One region of the Mesorhizobium sp. M0998 genome, then DNA from elsewhere that is predicted to be linked to it. Evidence: predicted binding sites of a transcription regulator. Region 1 holds the regulator's gene; the other holds the start of a gene.

Region 1 (8,217 bases):
CGGCGGTGCGGTTGAGTGCCCTCAGCGCCCGCGGCGACTTCAGGAACCAGCGCGCCTTGGCCGCCAGCGCCAGATAGGGCACCAGCACGACGAGCAGGACGACGATGGTGAGCGCGACGAGGATGCCGTAATCGGCCAGCGTGATCGTCTTCAGATCGACGATGGTCGGGGTGATGGCAAGATAGAAGATCATCGTCTTCGGATTGCCGAGCGTGACGGCAAGGCCGGCTACAAAGCTGGATGCCAAGCCGCCCTTGCCTTTCTTCGCCTCCACCGTTTCGGGCGTGATGCCGCTCGTCCAGAAACGCCAGCCAAGAAAGGCGAGGTAGGCGACGCCCAGCCATTTGATGGCCAGGAAGACCATGCCGAAAGTCTGTGCGACGAAAGCCAGGCCGAGCACCACGGCAGTGAGATAGGTCAGGTCGCCGAGCATCAGCCCGAACGACATGGCCAGCGACGAGCGGAAGCCGGAACCCAGAGCACGCGCAACAAGCGCGGTGACGCCTGGGCCGGGGATGGCCGCGGCGATGCCGAGGGCAGCACTATAGGCGAGGAACCGGGTGAGTGTCATGATTGGCGCTTGTCGCACAATGTTGAAGTTGGGTGAATTCCCTCGGGCCGGATTCGATTGCGCCAGCGCAGCAGGCGACACCGCCGTTCAGGAGCGGCCGTCTTCGTAGGTAACGCGCCAGATGGTGCCGTTACCGTCCTCGGTGACGATCAGGGAGCCGTCCTTGGCCATCGCGACACCGACCGGGCGGCCCCAGACGGCGTCGTTCGAGATGACGAAGCCGGTCATGAAGTCCTCATATTCGCCTGTCGGCTTGCCATCCCTGAATTTGAGCCTCACCACCTTGTAACCGGTCCTGGCGCCACGGTTCCACGAACCATGCATGGCGACGAAGGCGTCACCCTGATAATCCGCCGGGAAGTTCTTGCCGTCGTAGAAGGCTATATTCATCGGCGCCGAATGCGCCTGCATCAATACATCGGGGACAGTGGCCTTGCCGGCGAGGTCTGGCCGCTCGCCCTGATGGCGCGGATCCTCGTTATTGCCGATGTAGTACCAAGGCCAACCATAGAATCCGCCGTCCTTGACCGCCGTTGCAAATTCGAACGGCACATTGTCGCCGAGTTCGTCGCGCTCATTGACGACGCACCACAATGCGCCGGTGGCGGGCTGCACGGTCATGCCCGTACAGTTGCGCAGGCCGGTGGCGACAGTTCGCGGATTTTTCCCATCCGGGTCAAAGGCGAGCACATCGGCACGGCCGTCCTCGGAGCCCCAGGCCGCCCCGAGCGGCTTTGATTTGGCCCAGGCGTCGAGGCCGCTATCCGGCTCCTTGCCTATATCCTCGGCGACGTTCGAGGCGGAGCCAACCGACAAATAAAGCGTTTTGCTGTCCTGCGAGAAGGCGATGTCGCGGGTCGTGTGACCACCCGACGGGATTTTGGCGACAATGGTTTCTGGTTTGCCGGATGTCTTCAGGTCGCCATCGCGATAGGGGAAGCGGACGATGCTGTCGCTGTTCGCGACATAAACCCATTGCGGTTTGTCTCCTGGCGGATAGAAGGCGATGCCGTAGGGATAATTGAGCCCCTTGGCGAAGATCGCTTTCTCGATGGGCCTGGCGCTGCCCTCGGCGAGACGATAGACGCGTATTTGGTCGGCATGGCTGTTGGCAACAAACAGGTCGCCATTCGGAGCGACGCGCACGACACGTGGATTGACGATGCCGGATGCGATCATTTCAGCCGAAAAGCCCGACGGCAATTCTGGCTTGGCGCTTTCGGGCCGTTCCGCCACGCCGGCGCCGTTCGAAGCGGATTGGGCGGGGTCGGCTGCCGGCATGTCTCGCGGCCCAATCAGGCGTCGGACGCCAGGCCTGTCGGCGTGCCAATCGCCAAACGCGGCTTCGCCTTTGAGCACATTCTGGTCCGCCTGCTGGGCGGCTGCCGGTGTCGCAACAAGGAGGGCAGCGGCCAAGGCCGCAAAGCCGCCAGATCGGATCATCAACGTCCTCCGGGATTCGCCTCGAACAGGGGCAAACGGCATCAGGTATTGATCGTTCCAAGCGGCCGTCCAGCACACGAGGATTTGAAGCCGAACCCGTTCAGTTGCCAGAGGCGTAAAAGTCGTCGTCGAGGCGCTTTTCCAGCGCGACCAGATCGGCCGGCAGCGGTAAACCCATCGCCCGCATCTCTTGCAGCTTCTCGCGCAACTGCTCTTGTACCTCGTGCTGATCCTCTGGCTGGTTGATCATTTCTTCGAGCAGCAGACTGATCTGGGCCTTGAACGATTCCAGCGCCATTCTTTTCTCCTCCTTGCGGCAGGCCCGCGGCGGCTCCTAGCTCAGCATGCGCGAAATCAGCTGCGCCGTATAGTCGACCATCGGTACTATGCGCGCATAATTCAGCCGCGTCGGCCCGATGACGCCGAGCGCACCGACGACACGCGCGTCCTTGTCGCGATAGGGTGCCACCACCAGCGAGGAGCCAGACAGCGAAAACAGCTTGTTTTCCGAACCGATGAATATGCGCACGCCTGGGCCTGCCTCGGCGAGGTCGAGAAGCTGGATCAGCCCATCCTGCGTCTCCAGATCCTCAAACAGATGCCGCAGCAATTCTATGTCGGCCTGGGCAGTGACGTTTTCCAGGAGATTGGCGCGACCGCGCACGATAAGCCGCCCAGGCACGCCGCTTTCAGCGCCTGCCCAGACCGCCAGGCCCTTCTCGACCAGATCCTGCGACAGCGTGTCGAGGGCCGCCCTGGTCTCTTCCTTGATGCGGGCGATCTCGACCCGCGCCTCGGCCAGGGTGCGACCGCGGATATGGGCGTTGAGGAAGTTAGAGGCTTCGTGCAATTGCGAGATGGTGATGCCGGCGGGCAGATCGATGACGCGATTTTCGACGTCGCCGTTCTGCGAGACCAGCACGGCCAGCGCCTTGGTCGGCTCGAGCTGGATGAATTCGATGTGCTTAAGCGCCGCCTCATTCTTGGCGGCGAGCACGAGGCCGGCGCCGCGCGACATGCCGGACAGCATCTGGCTGGCCTCGGTCAGCATATGCTCCAGAGTTGCGCCCGAGCCGGAGGCGCGCACCTGGGCCTCGATGGTGCGGCGCTCCTCGTCGGAGAGGTCACCAAGTTCCATGAAAGCATCGACGAAGAAGCGCAGGCCTGCCTGGGTCGGCAGCCGGCCAGCCGAAATGTGCGGCGCATAGATCAGGCCGAGATGCTCAAGGTCGCTCATCACGTTGCGGATGGTGGCCGGCGACAGCGACGACGGCAGGATGCGCGACAAGCTGCGCGAACCGACCGGCTCGCCATCCCTCAAATAGGAATCGACGATGCGCCGGAAGATGTCGCGCGAACGCATGTCGAGCGATTGAAGCGCGGGCGATTGCAGCGCGTGCGACGGGAGCACGTGCGACTGCAAACCGGGATCGACTGCCTTTGTCATTTCGAGCCAAAAACCTCCGCCCCGAAGATATAGACTTCCGCGGTGTCGGCGCAACCGGTCCATTTTCCTTTGCGCCTCACGCCCCGTGCGGCTACAAGCCGGCCAAGATTCCCCGGCCAAGATTCCGAAGAAAGAAAGAAGCCTGAATGCGCCCTTCCAAACGCCAATTCGACGAAATGCGCCCCATCTCCTTCGAGCGCGGCGTCTCCAAGCATGCGGAAGGCTCGTGCCTGGTGAAGTTCGGCGACACGCATGTGCTGTGTACGGCCAGCCTGGAGGAAAAGGTGCCGGGCTGGATGCGCAACTCCGGCAAGGGCTGGGTGACGGCGGAATACGGCATGCTGCCGCGTTCGACCGGCGAGCGCATGCGCCGCGAGGCTTCGTCCGGCAAACAAGGCGGCCGCACGCTGGAAATCCAGCGGCTGATCGGCCGCTCCCTGCGCGCCGTGGTCAATCTGCAGGCGCTCGGCGAGCAGCAGATCACCGTCGACTGCGACGTGATCCAGGCCGACGGCGGCACGCGCACCGCTTCGATCACCGGCGGCTGGGTGGCGCTCTACGATTGCCTGCGCTGGATGGAAGCCCGCCAGATGGCGAGCCTGAGCAAGGTGCTGAAGGATCACGTTGCGGCAATCTCCTGCGGAATCCATGATGGCCAGCCGGTCATCGACCTCGACTACATCGAGGATTCCTCGGCCGGCACCGACGCCAATTTCGTCATGACCGGCAAGGGCGGCATCGTCGAGATCCAAGGCACGGCCGAGGGCGAGCCGTTCTCGGAAGAGCAGTTCGCGGCGCTGATGGGGCTCGCCAAGAAAGGCATTCAGCGCCTGGTCAGCTTGCAGCAAATGGCGGTGGCTTAGCTGCGGTCCAATATTGATGAGATTGGCGATCCTGTGACTCCTTCCGCAATCCTGGAATCAGCACTCTACGTGACCGACCTTGCTGCCGCGGAACGGTTCTATTCGGGCGTGCTCGGGCTCGATCTGCTCGGTAAGGTCGATGGCAGGCATCTCTTCTTCCGCTGCGGCGACGGCGTGCTGCTTATCTTCAATGCCGAGGCCACCAAAGTGCCGCCGCGGGCCGACGCCAAGCTGCCCGTGCCGCCGCATGGCGCGGTCGGCCAGGGCCATCTTTGCTTCGCCGCAAGCGCGGATGAAATCCCACGCTGGAAAGCGCATCTTGAGGCGAAGAAAATCGCCATCGAAAGCGAGTTCGAGTGGCCGCAAGGCGGCCGCTCGATCTATATTCGCGATCCCTCCGGCAATTCGATCGAATTCGCCGAGCCACGAATTTGGGGCATCTGATGCATTCGCCAACTATTCATTCGCTTGATGGGCATAAGATCATCGTCGCAAGCCACAACGCCGGCAAATTGCGAGAATTCGCCGATCTGATGGCGCCATTCGGCATTGAAGCGAAGTCCGCAAAGGAATACGGCCTGCCGGAACCGGACGAGACCGGCACCACTTTCGAGGAGAACGCCCTCATAAAAGCCTTGGCCGCCGCCAAGGCCACTGGATTGCCGGCGCTGTCGGACGATTCCGGCCTGTGTGTCGATGCGCTCGACGGCGCACCCGGCGTCTACACCGCCAACTGGGCTGAGACGCCGGACGGCTCCCGCGACTTCGGCATGGCCATGCAGCGCACGGAAGTGGCCTTGCAAGAAGTTGGCGCGATCACGCCTGCCCAGCGCAAGGGCCGCTTTGTCGCGGTCATCTGCCTGGCCTTCCCCGATGGCCAGGCGGAATATTTTCGCGGTGAGGTCGAGGGCACGCTGGTATGGCCGCCGCGCGGCGAGCTCGGCTTCGGCTACGATCCGGTGTTCTTGCCCGATGGGTTCGAGAAGACCTTCGGCGAGATGAGCGCGAAGGACAAGCATGGCTGGAAGCCCGGCCAGCCAACCGCATTGTCGCACCGTGCCCGCGCCTTCCAGAAATTCGCGCAAGCCCGATTGGCCGCCGTATGACCATGCTGCTCGACCGCAGGCCTGGTTTCGGCGTCTACGTCCACTGGCCGTTCTGCGCGGCCAAATGCCCGTATTGCGACTTCAACAGCCATGTCCGCCACCAGCCGGTCGACCAGGAGCGTTTTGCCCGCGCCTTCGAGACCGAGCTGGCGACGATGCGCGGCCGCACCGGGCCGCGCGAGGTGACCAGTATCTTTCTTGGCGGCGGCACGCCATCGCTGATGAAACCGCAGACCGTGGCGGCGGTGCTGGATGCAGTGGCGAAGAACTGGACGGTGCCTGATGGCATCGAGGTGACACTGGAGGCCAATCCCTCCTCCGTCGAGGCCGAGCGCTTTCGCGGCTATCGCGCGGCCGGCGTCAACCGGGTATCGCTTGGCGTGCAGGCGCTGCACGACAAGGATCTGCGCTTCCTCGGCCGTTTGCACAATGTCGATGAGGCCCTGCATGCGATCGGCCTGGCGCGCGAGATATTCCCACGGCTGTCGTTCGACCTGATCTACGCGCGGCCCGGTCAGACGCCGGAAGCGTGGCAGGCGGAGCTCGAGCAGGCGATCGGCCACGCCGCAGACCATCTGTCGCTCTATCAGCTGACCATCGAGGAAGGCACGCCGTTCCATGCGCTGCATGCGGCAAGGAAGTTCATCATTCCAGACAATGAGCTTGCCGCCGATCTCTACGCGTTGACACAGGAGATCACCGCCGCGCGCGGACTGCCGGCCTACGAGATTTCCAACCATGCCAGGCCCGGCGCCGAAAGCCGGCACAATCTCACCTACTGGCGTTATGGCGAATATGTCGGCGTCGGTCCCGGCGCGCATGGCCGGTTCGTCGAAAATGGCCGGCGCGTGGTGACGATCGCCGAGAAAATGCCGGAGACTTGGGCCAATCTGGTCGAGGCCAAGGGCCATGGCGTTACCGGCGGCGAGATCCTGACGCGGTCGGAAGAGGCCGACGAGTTCCTGCTGATGGGGCTGAGGCTGGCGGAAGGCATCGACCTTTCCCGCTACGAGGCATTTTCAGGGCGCGGCCTGTCGACGGCACGGCTGTCGGTACTGCAGGACGAAGGCCTGGTGGCGCCGATCGGCAATGCGCGCCTGCGCGCCACGCCGGCCGGCATGATCGTGCTCGATGCGGTCGTGGCGGATTTGGCCAGATAGCACGTTGAAGAACGTTCTCTTCATCTGCAGCCAGAATCGCTTGCGCAGCCCGACGGCGGAGCAGGTGTTTTCCAAGCGGCGGGACATCGAGGTCGCTTCGGCCGGCACTAATCACGATGCCGACATTCCGTTGACGCATGAACTCGTCGCCTGGGCCGACATCATCTTCGTGATGGAAAAAACGCACCGCGCCAAACTGCAGCAGAAATTCAAGACAAGCCTGAAAAAGGCTCGGGTAATCTGCCTCGATATTCCCGACGACTATGCATTCATGGACCCGGCTCTGGTGGGCCTGCTGGAGGCGCGTGTCTCGAAGTATCTGGGTTGAACGATACATCGCGGAGCATGCGCAACCGCGCTTCGAGAACTGTCTCGACCGATCGCTAAGGTTTGCGGGGTCAAGCCTCGTGCTTGTGGCGGTGTTTGGCGCGATCTTTTTCGCTGGTCTCTCCGGAACGGACCGGCTTGATCTCGCTTTTGTCGCGTGAGGCATGGTGCTGGTCGTCTGTGGAATGTGACGCTGCGCCATCGCGGGCGCTTTTTGTTTCGAGGCGGGTGATGAAAATGTCGAAGCGATTGGGCATCGTCCGGTCAGTGCTCCATCGTGCGGTCGGTTTCGTTTGCGGGCTTGCTCTCTGCCGATCGCTGGCGTGCAAGCGGCTTCTTGGCTCTGCCATCTGCGGCTTCGGCAGGCCGGCTCTTGTCGCATGGTGCGGCGAAGCGTTTGCGGCCGGCATAGTAGGGTTCGAAAACGTCCTGTATCGTCAGGCTGTCCATCCTGCTCCTCCCGAGATCAGGGGTAAAATTCGCCGGCAACGGTTTCGTTCCCTACTGTGGCGAAGGCATGGCGGCTGGTTCACGTCGGCATCCCTTTTGGAACCAGGGCCTTTGCAACCCAGGCTTTTGCAACCAAGCGTGAGCCGTGCCAAACAGGGTCGAACGGAGTTGTGCAGGTGACCGGCGAATCGGCCAAACGCAGTTACGTGGTCGGGCAGACCGAAATCGCCGCCCGGCCGCTCGAGCCGGCGCTCTACCTGGTGGCGACGCCTATCGGCAATCTCGCCGACATCACGCTGCGCGCGCTGGAAACGCTCGCCGCCGCCGATATCGTCGCTTGCGAGGACACACGTGTCAGCCGCGTGCTGCTCGACCGCTACGGCATCCGCCGCCGCACCACCGCCTACCACGAGCACAATGCCGGCGAGGCCGGACCGAAGCTGATCGCGGCGCTCGAGGCCGGCCAAAGCGGAGCGCTGAACTCGGATGCCGGCACGCCGCTCATCTCCGACCCCGGCTACCGGCTGGTCGGTGAGGCGCTGGAACGTGGCATTCGTGTCGTGCCGATCCCCGGCCCATCAGCAGCACTTGCCGCCTTGACGGCATCCGGCCTGCCCTCGGACGCGTTTCTGTTTGCCGGCTTCCTGCCGGTGAAGTCCGGGCAGCGGCTGACGCGGCTGGAAGCGCTGAAGGCGGCGCCAGCAACGTTGATCTTATTCGAATCGCCGCGCCGGCTGGCCGAGACGCTCAGTGCCATGGTCGAGGTGCTGGGCGGTGCCCGCAAAGCGGCGATCGGCCGCGAGCTGACCAAGACTTTCGAGGAGATGCGGACCGGCACCCTGCAATCGCT
Region 2 (8,217 bases), on a different contig from region 1:
ATGCCGCCGCCAACCGACTCCTTCTTCGGAGCCTCCGCGATCATGGCTTCGGTGGTGACCAGCAGGCCGGCGACCGAGGCCGCGTCCTGCAGAGCCGTGCGCACAACCTTGACCGGATCGACGATACCCATGGCGATCATGTCGCCATATTCGCCGGTCTGGGCGTTGTAACCGAAGGTCGCCCCCTTGTTCTCAAGGATCTTGCCGGCGACGATCGATGCTTCCGCACCGGCGTTGGCCGCGATCTGACGGGCCGGAGCCTGCAGCGCGCGACGCACGATGGCGATGCCGGCGGTCTGGTCGGAGTTGGCGCCAGTGACGGTGATGGCCAGCGAAGCGCGCAGCAGGGCGACGCCGCCGCCGGGAACGATGCCTTCTTCGACGGCCGCGCGGGTCGCGTTGAGGGCGTCATCGACGCGGTCCTTCTTTTCCTTGACTTCCACTTCGGTCGCACCGCCGACGCGGATGACGGCAACGCCGCCCGCCAGCTTGGCGAGACGTTCCTGCAGCTTCTCCTTGTCGTAGTCCGAGGTGGTCTCTTCGATCTGCTGCTTGATCTGGGCGACGCGGCCCTGGATCTCTTCCTTCTTGCCGGCGCCGTCAACGATGGTGGTGTTCTCCTTGGAGATCGACACCTTCTTGGCGCGGCCGAGCATGTTGAGGCCGACATTCTCGAGCTTGATGCCGAGGTCTTCGGAAATGACCTGGCCACCGGTGAGGATGGCGATGTCTTCCAGCATGGCCTTACGGCGATCACCAAAGCCCGGCGCCTTGACGGCGGCGATTTTCAGGCCACCGCGCAGCTTGTTGACGACCAGCGTGGCCAGGGCCTCGCCTTCGACATCTTCCGAGATGATGACCAGCGGCTTCGAGGTCTGCACGACGGCCTCGAGGATCGGCAGCATGGCCTGCAGGTTGGAGAGCTTCTTCTCGTGGAGAAGAATGTAGGCGTCTTCCAGATCCGCAACCATCTTCTCGGCGTTGGTGACGAAGTAGGGCGAGAGATAGCCGCGGTCGAACTGCATGCCTTCAACGACTTCAAGCTCGGTCTCGGCGGTCTTTGCTTCCTCGACGGTGATGACGCCCTCATTGCCGACCTTCTGCATCGCTTCCGCGATCATCGAGCCGACCGAAACGTCGCCATTGCCGGCGATGGTGCCGACCTGGGCAACCTCTTCCGAGGTCTTGATCTTCTTGGCGTTCTTGATCAGCGTCGCGACGACGTCGGCGACGGCGAGGTCGATGCCGCGCTTGAGGTCCATCGGGTTCATGCCGGCGGCAACCGACTTGTGGCCTTCCTGGACGATCGACTGTGCCAGAACGGTCGCGGTCGTAGTGCCGTCGCCGGCGATGTCGTTGGTCTTCGAAGCAACTTCGCGGACCATCTGCGCGCCCATGTTTTCGAACTTGTCCTCAAGCTCGATTTCCTTGGCGACGGTGACGCCGTCCTTGGTGATGCGCGGTGCGCCGAACGACTTGTCGATGACGACGTTGCGGCCTTTGGGGCCGAGCGTGACCTTCACCGCGTCGGCGAGGATGTTGACGCCGCGCAGCATGCGCTCACGAGCGTCACGGGAGAATTTTACGTCTTTGGCAGCCATTTGTTACTCCTGGGCATTTCGCCCGAAATTCAGATTGGATGGTGCGGATGAAAGGCGGCGGCGTGTCAGCCGATGACGCCCATGATGTCCGCTTCCTTCATGATCAGAAGGTCTTCGCCGTTGAGCTTGACTTCGGTGCCCGACCACTTGCCGAACAGGATGCGGTCGCCGGCCTTGACGTCCAGCGGGACGAGCTTGCCGACCTCGTCACGGGCGCCGGAACCGACGGCGATGATCTCGCCTTCCTGCGGCTTTTCCTTCGCCGTGTCGGGGATGATGATCCCGCCGGCGGTCTTCGCTTCGGACTCGACGCGGCGAACGACCACGCGGTCATGCAGCGGCCGGAAATTCGACTTTGCCATTTTTGGATTTCCCTGGTGCGGATGTTGAACGGTTCTCCGTTGCCGGAGCGTGGTTAGCACTCACCAGAAGCGAGTGCTAACGCGGCAGTGAGATAGGCCGTAGGCTCCTGCTAGTCAAGACGGAAGAGGGACGGGCGAAGAGCAAACGAGCGTGGAAGCACCGAGCCCTTTACGTGAAAGACGTCGGAGATCGGACATGGATGGGGCGGCTCACCATTTGTAACTGAAGGCTTTATTCATTTGGCACGATTGGTGCAGCGGATGATCCGCAAACGTTGCGCGCGACAAATATGAGAGGTGAACGCCATCAGGACTCTTGCGGTTAACGGGTCCACTCGGTGTTTACGGTGTTGGCCGCCGCGCGGGCGCCAGGACTCCGGCCATCCCGATAGTCACCAATCCAATCTGCGGAGAACAGCAGGCAAGATGAGAGCGACAGTCAGCATGAACTCGAATTTGAAATGTTTGGCCAAAGCAACTGCCATCGCCTTGCTCTGGACGGTCACGGCTACGTCGGCGGACGAAGGTATGTGGATGCCGGGCCAGACTGCGGAAGTGGGCGCGGCCATGCGCGCGGATGGGCTCCAGATCGATCCCGCCCAGCTGGGCCGTCTGGACGCTGACCCGCTCAACGCGATCGTATCACTGGGCGGATGCTCCGCCTCGTTCGTCAGTCCACAAGGGCTGGTCGCAACCAATCATCACTGCGTGTTCGAATCCATCCAATACCACAGCAAGGAGGGCCCGGACTATCTCACAGACGGGTTTCTGGCGAAGAGCCCTGGGTGAAGAATTGCCCGCGGCGCCAGGCAGCCGAATCTATGTGATCGAGGACATGCGGGATGTGACCGCCGAAATGCTCAAGGGCGTCTCGGACAAGCTGAATGAGTTTGCCCGCTATGAGCGGCTCGCCACGAACCGCAAGGCCCTGATCGCCGCATGTGAAGGACAGCCCAATCGCCGCTGCGACGTAGGGGCCTATTATGGCGGCGCCTCCTACTATCTCCAGCAGAAGCTCGAAATCGAGGACGTGCGCCTTGTCTATGCGCCCGCGCTCGGCATCGGTAACCTTCGGCGGCGAAACGGACAATTGGATGTGGCCGCGCCACACAGGCGACTTCGGCTTTTATCGCGCCTATGTCGCTCCTGATGGTTCCTCCCGGCCATATGCGCGCGACAATGTGCCTTACCGGCCGAAGAGTTGGCTACCCATAGCCTGTGAAGGCGTCAAGGAAGGCGACCTTGTGATGGTCGCCGGCTTTCCCGGCGCAACCCACCAGTTCCTGCGGCGGATGAAGTCCGGTTCAACTTCGCGCAATTCGAACCGCGGTTGCAGCCTTCGCTCTCGGATTATGCCGCCCAGATCAACCAGGCAACGGCAGGCAATCGCGAGGCGCAGATCCATTGACCGCCCGCTTCACAAATGGCTCGGTCTAAAACGCATGGGAAAAGCAGAAAAGGCAACAGATCGGCACCAGAATGAATATGGCCGCGCGAACTGACAGACGCGCCAACAATCGGCATCTCGCATGGTCCGTGGCACCGGACGTGGCACCCACCCTGCTGGCGCGACTCCCATCAGGTCGTCGGGGTTTCGCTGGCGAAAAAAACTTCCGTGTGTCTCTGCGCGATTCCTCCCGCTTGCGCGTGCCTAGTCAACCAAAAAACTGACCATCTGCAGGATCAGGATCAGCAAAAAAAAGCCAAAGGCAGACGCCAAAACAGCTGCCTGCAGGACGATGCGTTGTTTCTTACCCACAGTTTCCCCGGGAGAGAGTCTGATGATAACGCTTAAAAAAGGGCGCCCGGGAACAGGGCGCCCTTCTCATCGACGAAATGCTCGGATTGGAGGTCCGTGATCAAGCAATTCGCCGAAAGCCTCTACAAGCCTCACACAATGGTTCAGCCGCAAATTAGGCTCACAGTTACTGCTTCGAACGCGGCAACGGGCTCTTCAATCCTCAGAACGAGCGCTGGAAGCGGAGGAGACCGCCGACGCTGTTCTTCTTGTCGGCATTGGTCCAGTTAGAGAAGTCCACATCCCCGAACTTGCCAGCGTGGAGATAGTCGACTTCGGCCGTGATCGTCAGACCAGGAACGATATCGTAGGCGACATTGGCGGCGATGCCGAGGTTCTTCCACTCGTCATACGCCGCCTGAAGGTTGAAAGAGGTCTTCTCGTTGAACTTGTAGGTGCCGCCGCCCCAGACGGCCCAGTTGCCACCCCACTGCTTGTAGAAGCCGCGACCGCCGGCAGGAATAGCGTAGGTCCCATCGGTTAGGTTGTCGTCGGTCCCATAGCCAGCCACAATGAACAGCGACAGTTCGTTGGTGGCGTTTACATCCAAGCGGACCTTGCCGGCTACCTCTTCGTAGTTGCTGTCGTAAGCCACGACGCCGGTGATGGCGCCCCAGCCCTGCGTGTACTTCACGCCGCCGACAAGATGCGGAACGTAGCTGTCGATCGTGCCGACGACGCCAGACCCCTCTTCGAGCGATACCACGGCGGAGAAGCCATTGCCGGCGTCGAAGTAGTACTGCACGACGTTGGTGTCGAAATCACCGTAGGGAACGAGCGTATCGTTGAGGACGTTGCCGGCATAGCCGATAAACGTATCGAAGGCCGATTCGTCCTTGCCGACGCGAAGGCCACCGAGTTGGATCCAGGCGAAGTTCAGTGTGATGCCCCTGTTGAAGGCATAGTTCTGGGGACTGTCGGGACCCGAATAGGCGTTGCGGTTACCGAAATTGAATTTGGTCTCGGTGTATGTCTTCAAAGTACCGAGTTCGGTTTCCTGGCCGGTCCAAGTCCTTAGGTCAAAGCGGGCGTTCTTGCGCCAGGTGCCCTGGTCGCTGCCGTCTTGGACGTCGTGGGTCCGCGCCCCATCGTAGGAGCCAACGTCGCCAGCGCTGATGTCGTAACGGACATAGCCGCCGATGCGCAGGCAGGTTTCGGTGCCGGGGATGTAGAAGTAGCCCGAGCCATATACGTCGCAGATCTTGACGTATTCTGCCGGTTCCGGCTCGGCGACCGTCACCGCGTCGGCGGCGCGAGCACCGGAAGCTGCGATCAGAGCCGCAGCTGAGCCGAGAAGAAGGCTCTTGATGTTCATACTTGATCTCCATTCAATGATTTTGAAAGGGGCGAGGACGTCGATGGACGAACCGCTCCCTGTCCCCACGATCGAAAAAGATGCGCATCGCAATGCATCCTTCCCGGCTCGAACGCTATTCACCGGGCGAATTAGTGCAAGTTCAAATTCCGTTTGCCAACCATATATAGAAGTATCCGTTGCATTATTGTCACTAAATCCATTGTATTACTTGCACAAATTGAACAACTGTACATTTGAACAAATCGCACAATTGGTACATCTGCTTGTGCTCACTTACATAATGCGCGGAAAGCCATCGGCATCCGGCCAATTGTCAGATAGATTCAATCAGAGAAACAGCCTGGGCGGCGGATGAAACAACTTCTGTGTTCATACCTTCTCTGAGCAATTCGATAGGGACGCGACCCTTGAGAAGAGGCGAGGGGCTGATCAGCCACAGCCAAGCCAGTCTGGGATCGGAGATCGAGGAAAGGACCTGCCTGATTCCGGGCATAGGCCTGCCGTCGATGAACTGAGCTAGGGGAAATACATGCTTCCGGGAGCCTCTCCGAAAGGCAACCACATCATTGTGTCGCTGCCACCAGTACAAAGTGGACCGCGGTATTCCAAAACGTCTCTCGAGATGCGTCGACCCCGCAACTGGACCGGCCCATTCTGCAATGCGCGCGCCTTCTCTCGGGCAATCTTTCAGAACCGGATGCCCGAGCGGATGATCGGCTGCCCGTGGTCGCGAAGCGATCTCACCCGCCTGGGCGTTTAGCCGTCGCGCTGCTTCGGCCTCGAGCCTACCAAGAAATTCGGCGGCCACGGCGGTCAATTCGTTGGAAGGAGAACCCGAAGGCGCAACGGCAGCCTTGTCACCCTGCTTCGCCTCATCGCATTGGGCAAGAATGCGCTGCACCTCCCTCATGACAAAGCTTGAAAGCTCGGTCTTGCGCTTTTCATCCCCAAGATCACTCGACGCGGACATATCTGGCTTTCCCAATAGCATTCCCTCAGCAAGCCTCCGAAAGAGCGTTGAAGACATGAAGTTTGGGGGACGGCGATGTGTTGCGTTTTCGTATGCGCGCAACCTAGCAGCCGTCTTGCGGCTTCAACTTTTGCCTCTCAATAAAAAAGGGAAGAACATCAATGGACGACCGTCTTGCCCCCACGATCGAAACAGACGCACATCGCAGTGCACGCTTCACAGTGGGACGCTATCCGCGACGCTCATTTGTGCAAGTTTAAAGTTTAGCTTGCCAGCTTTATATAATTAGACGTTTCTTTTATGCAACACTTTTCCAAGTGTTACTTGCACAAATCGAACGTATCGCACATTTAGACGAACTGTACATTCGACAGCGACTTTGACGCACGCGTTTACTGGTGGTATACATCCTTCACCGTTGCCGCAAGGCATTGGCCCACTCGCGCGGCACCTCCTTCACGACAAAGGTTGAAAGCCCGTCCTCGGGCGTTTCATTTCCAAGATCACTTCGATCCACTCATACGGGCTTCCCGAGCGAGACCGCGGGTTCGGACTTGCGAATGAATTTCTCGTTATAATCGAATTGATTATAAGGGTATATTTCTACGTTGAGTATAAAGGATGTCAAGCCCGCGCCAGCGGCAATTTTGTCCGGGCGACAGCCGTTTCGTCGAGGACATGGTGGCGGAAGCGATAAAGCTTCGCCGGCCGACCGCCGGTATCAAAAGCAATTTCGCCGGTCTCCTCCACCAGTTCCTGCTGCTCCATCAACCGGCGAAAGTTCTGCTGAAGCGCCCCTGCCGATGTAATCGTCAACGCCGTCCGCGTCAGCGCATTGCCATCGGCGAGAAGCCGACGACATTGTTGATGACGAACGTAACGATCCGCGGCTTCAGACAGGAATGTGCGCTTCGTCCAGATGGATGGAGTGGGCTGGCAGGTTCCGGGCGGCCGCGCCGTTGAGGATGCAGCATCGAGAGCCGCGCTCGCCGAGGATGACATAGGTCGAGATTCGTGCGCCGGAAGTCTTGCTCCATGTCTCCACGAATCCATTGGCAGGATCCCGGGTTCTTGGCGTGGTCAGGGTCGAGCAGTATCGAACCGTGGTAGTTGAGCTTTGCTCGGTGACGTGGATGCCGTGCAGCTTGCCGGCGACTATTTTCGCATTGGTCCCGTTGTCCTATTCATCTCACAAAGTCAGTCCTGATGTTGAGCAGCTTCGCTGGGCTAAATCCCGACTACGAGCGCCCCGCCGCTGAGTCCCGCACCTGCCGCCGCCAGGAGTATTTTCTCGCCCGGCCGAAACGGCTCCGCTTGATTGGCGAGCGACAGTGAGAGCGGGATCGTCGCGGCGGAAGAGTTGCCATATTCGGCGATCGTTTTGACGATCAGGTGATCGGCAACGCCGAGGTTTCGCCCGACCGCATCGAAAATGCGAGCATTGGCCTGATGCGGCACGAACCGGTCGACATCCTGTGGTCGCACTCCGGCAGCGGCTAGCGCGCTTATCGAGCAATCGGTCATCATCTCGACGGCCTTTGCGAACACTTCGCGGCCGTCGGTCATCGTCATTCGGGTTTGCGCGAGGTCGAGGTCACCGTGGAACGGCTTGTTGCTTCCTCCTGCGGGAATCTGGATCAGCCCGTATCGCGAGCCGTCCGAATCCACGGAGGCACCGAGAATCCCCCGATCAGTATCCTCGCAGGGACCGATCACGAGGGCGCCGGCGGCATCGGCAAACAGCACGGCGCTGGCGCGCTCAGAGGGATTGATGCGGCGGCTGAGGATATTGGCGGCGATAATAAGGCTCGCTTTGCCGTGCAGGCGGGTAAATCCGTCCGCAAACATCAGCGCATAGATGAAGCCGGCGCAGGCGCCGGTGAGATCGATCGCGCCGGCGCGGCCGAGCCCCAGCCGATGTGCGACCAGGGGCGCGCTGGGCGGCAGGAGGTGATCGGGCGTCGAGGTGGCAAGCAGCAGCAGACCGATGTCGTGGCGCGCAATGCCGGCGCTGGCCAGCGCCATCGCGCCGGCCTGCGCAGCAAGACCAGACAGCGTGTCTTCGTCCGTTGCCCAGAAGCGCGACCGGATTCCAGTACGCCGCTCGATCCAGCCCGGTTCGAGGCCGAGATTGGTCTCGATTTCGGCATTCGCCACCTTTCGCCCAG

The links. Region 1 encodes HrcA, which represses chaperone genes, less so after heat shock. Its sites were predicted from a motif close to GTTAGCACTCNCNNNNNGNGAGTGCTAAC; they were not measured.
Region 2: a site for HrcA is predicted at 2,016-2,044, ahead of groES (co-chaperone GroES). Genes of this name have one in related genera too.

The regions. Positions count from the first base shown of each region.
Region 1 is NZ_JAMYND010000023.1:85,942-94,158, reverse strand. It holds gene NKH59_RS21530 (LysE family translocator) at 1-571, opposite strand, end outside; gene NKH59_RS21525 (PQQ-dependent sugar dehydrogenase) at 659-2,014, opposite strand; gene NKH59_RS21520 (hypothetical protein) at 2,115-2,312, opposite strand; gene hrcA (heat-inducible transcriptional repressor HrcA) at 2,349-3,461, opposite strand; gene rph (ribonuclease PH) at 3,608-4,324, shown strand; gene NKH59_RS21505 (VOC family protein) at 4,358-4,768, shown strand; gene rdgB (RdgB/HAM1 family non-canonical purine NTP pyrophosphatase) at 4,783-5,430, shown strand; gene hemW (radical SAM family heme chaperone HemW) at 5,427-6,590, shown strand; gene NKH59_RS21490 (low molecular weight protein tyrosine phosphatase family protein) at 6,595-6,918, shown strand; gene NKH59_RS21485 (hypothetical protein) at 7,182-7,367, opposite strand; gene rsmI (16S rRNA (cytidine(1402)-2'-O)-methyltransferase) at 7,544-8,217, shown strand, end outside.
Region 2 is NZ_JAMYND010000038.1:23,471-31,687, forward strand. It holds gene groL (chaperonin GroEL) at 1-1,601, opposite strand, end outside; gene groES (co-chaperone GroES) at 1,667-1,963, opposite strand; gene NKH59_RS26900 (S46 family peptidase) at 2,408-2,752, shown strand; gene NKH59_RS26905 (S46 family peptidase) at 2,757-3,113, shown strand; gene NKH59_RS26910 (S46 family peptidase) at 3,058-3,465, shown strand; gene NKH59_RS26915 (porin) at 3,925-5,076, opposite strand; gene NKH59_RS26920 (antitoxin Xre/MbcA/ParS-like domain-containing protein) at 5,393-6,049, opposite strand; partial or broken gene NKH59_RS33575 (NrtR DNA-binding winged helix domain-containing protein) at 6,674-6,838, opposite strand; gene NKH59_RS26930 (aspartate 1-decarboxylase) at 6,942-7,208, opposite strand; gene bioZ (3-oxopimeloyl-[acyl-carrier-protein] synthase BioZ) at 7,277-8,217, opposite strand, start outside.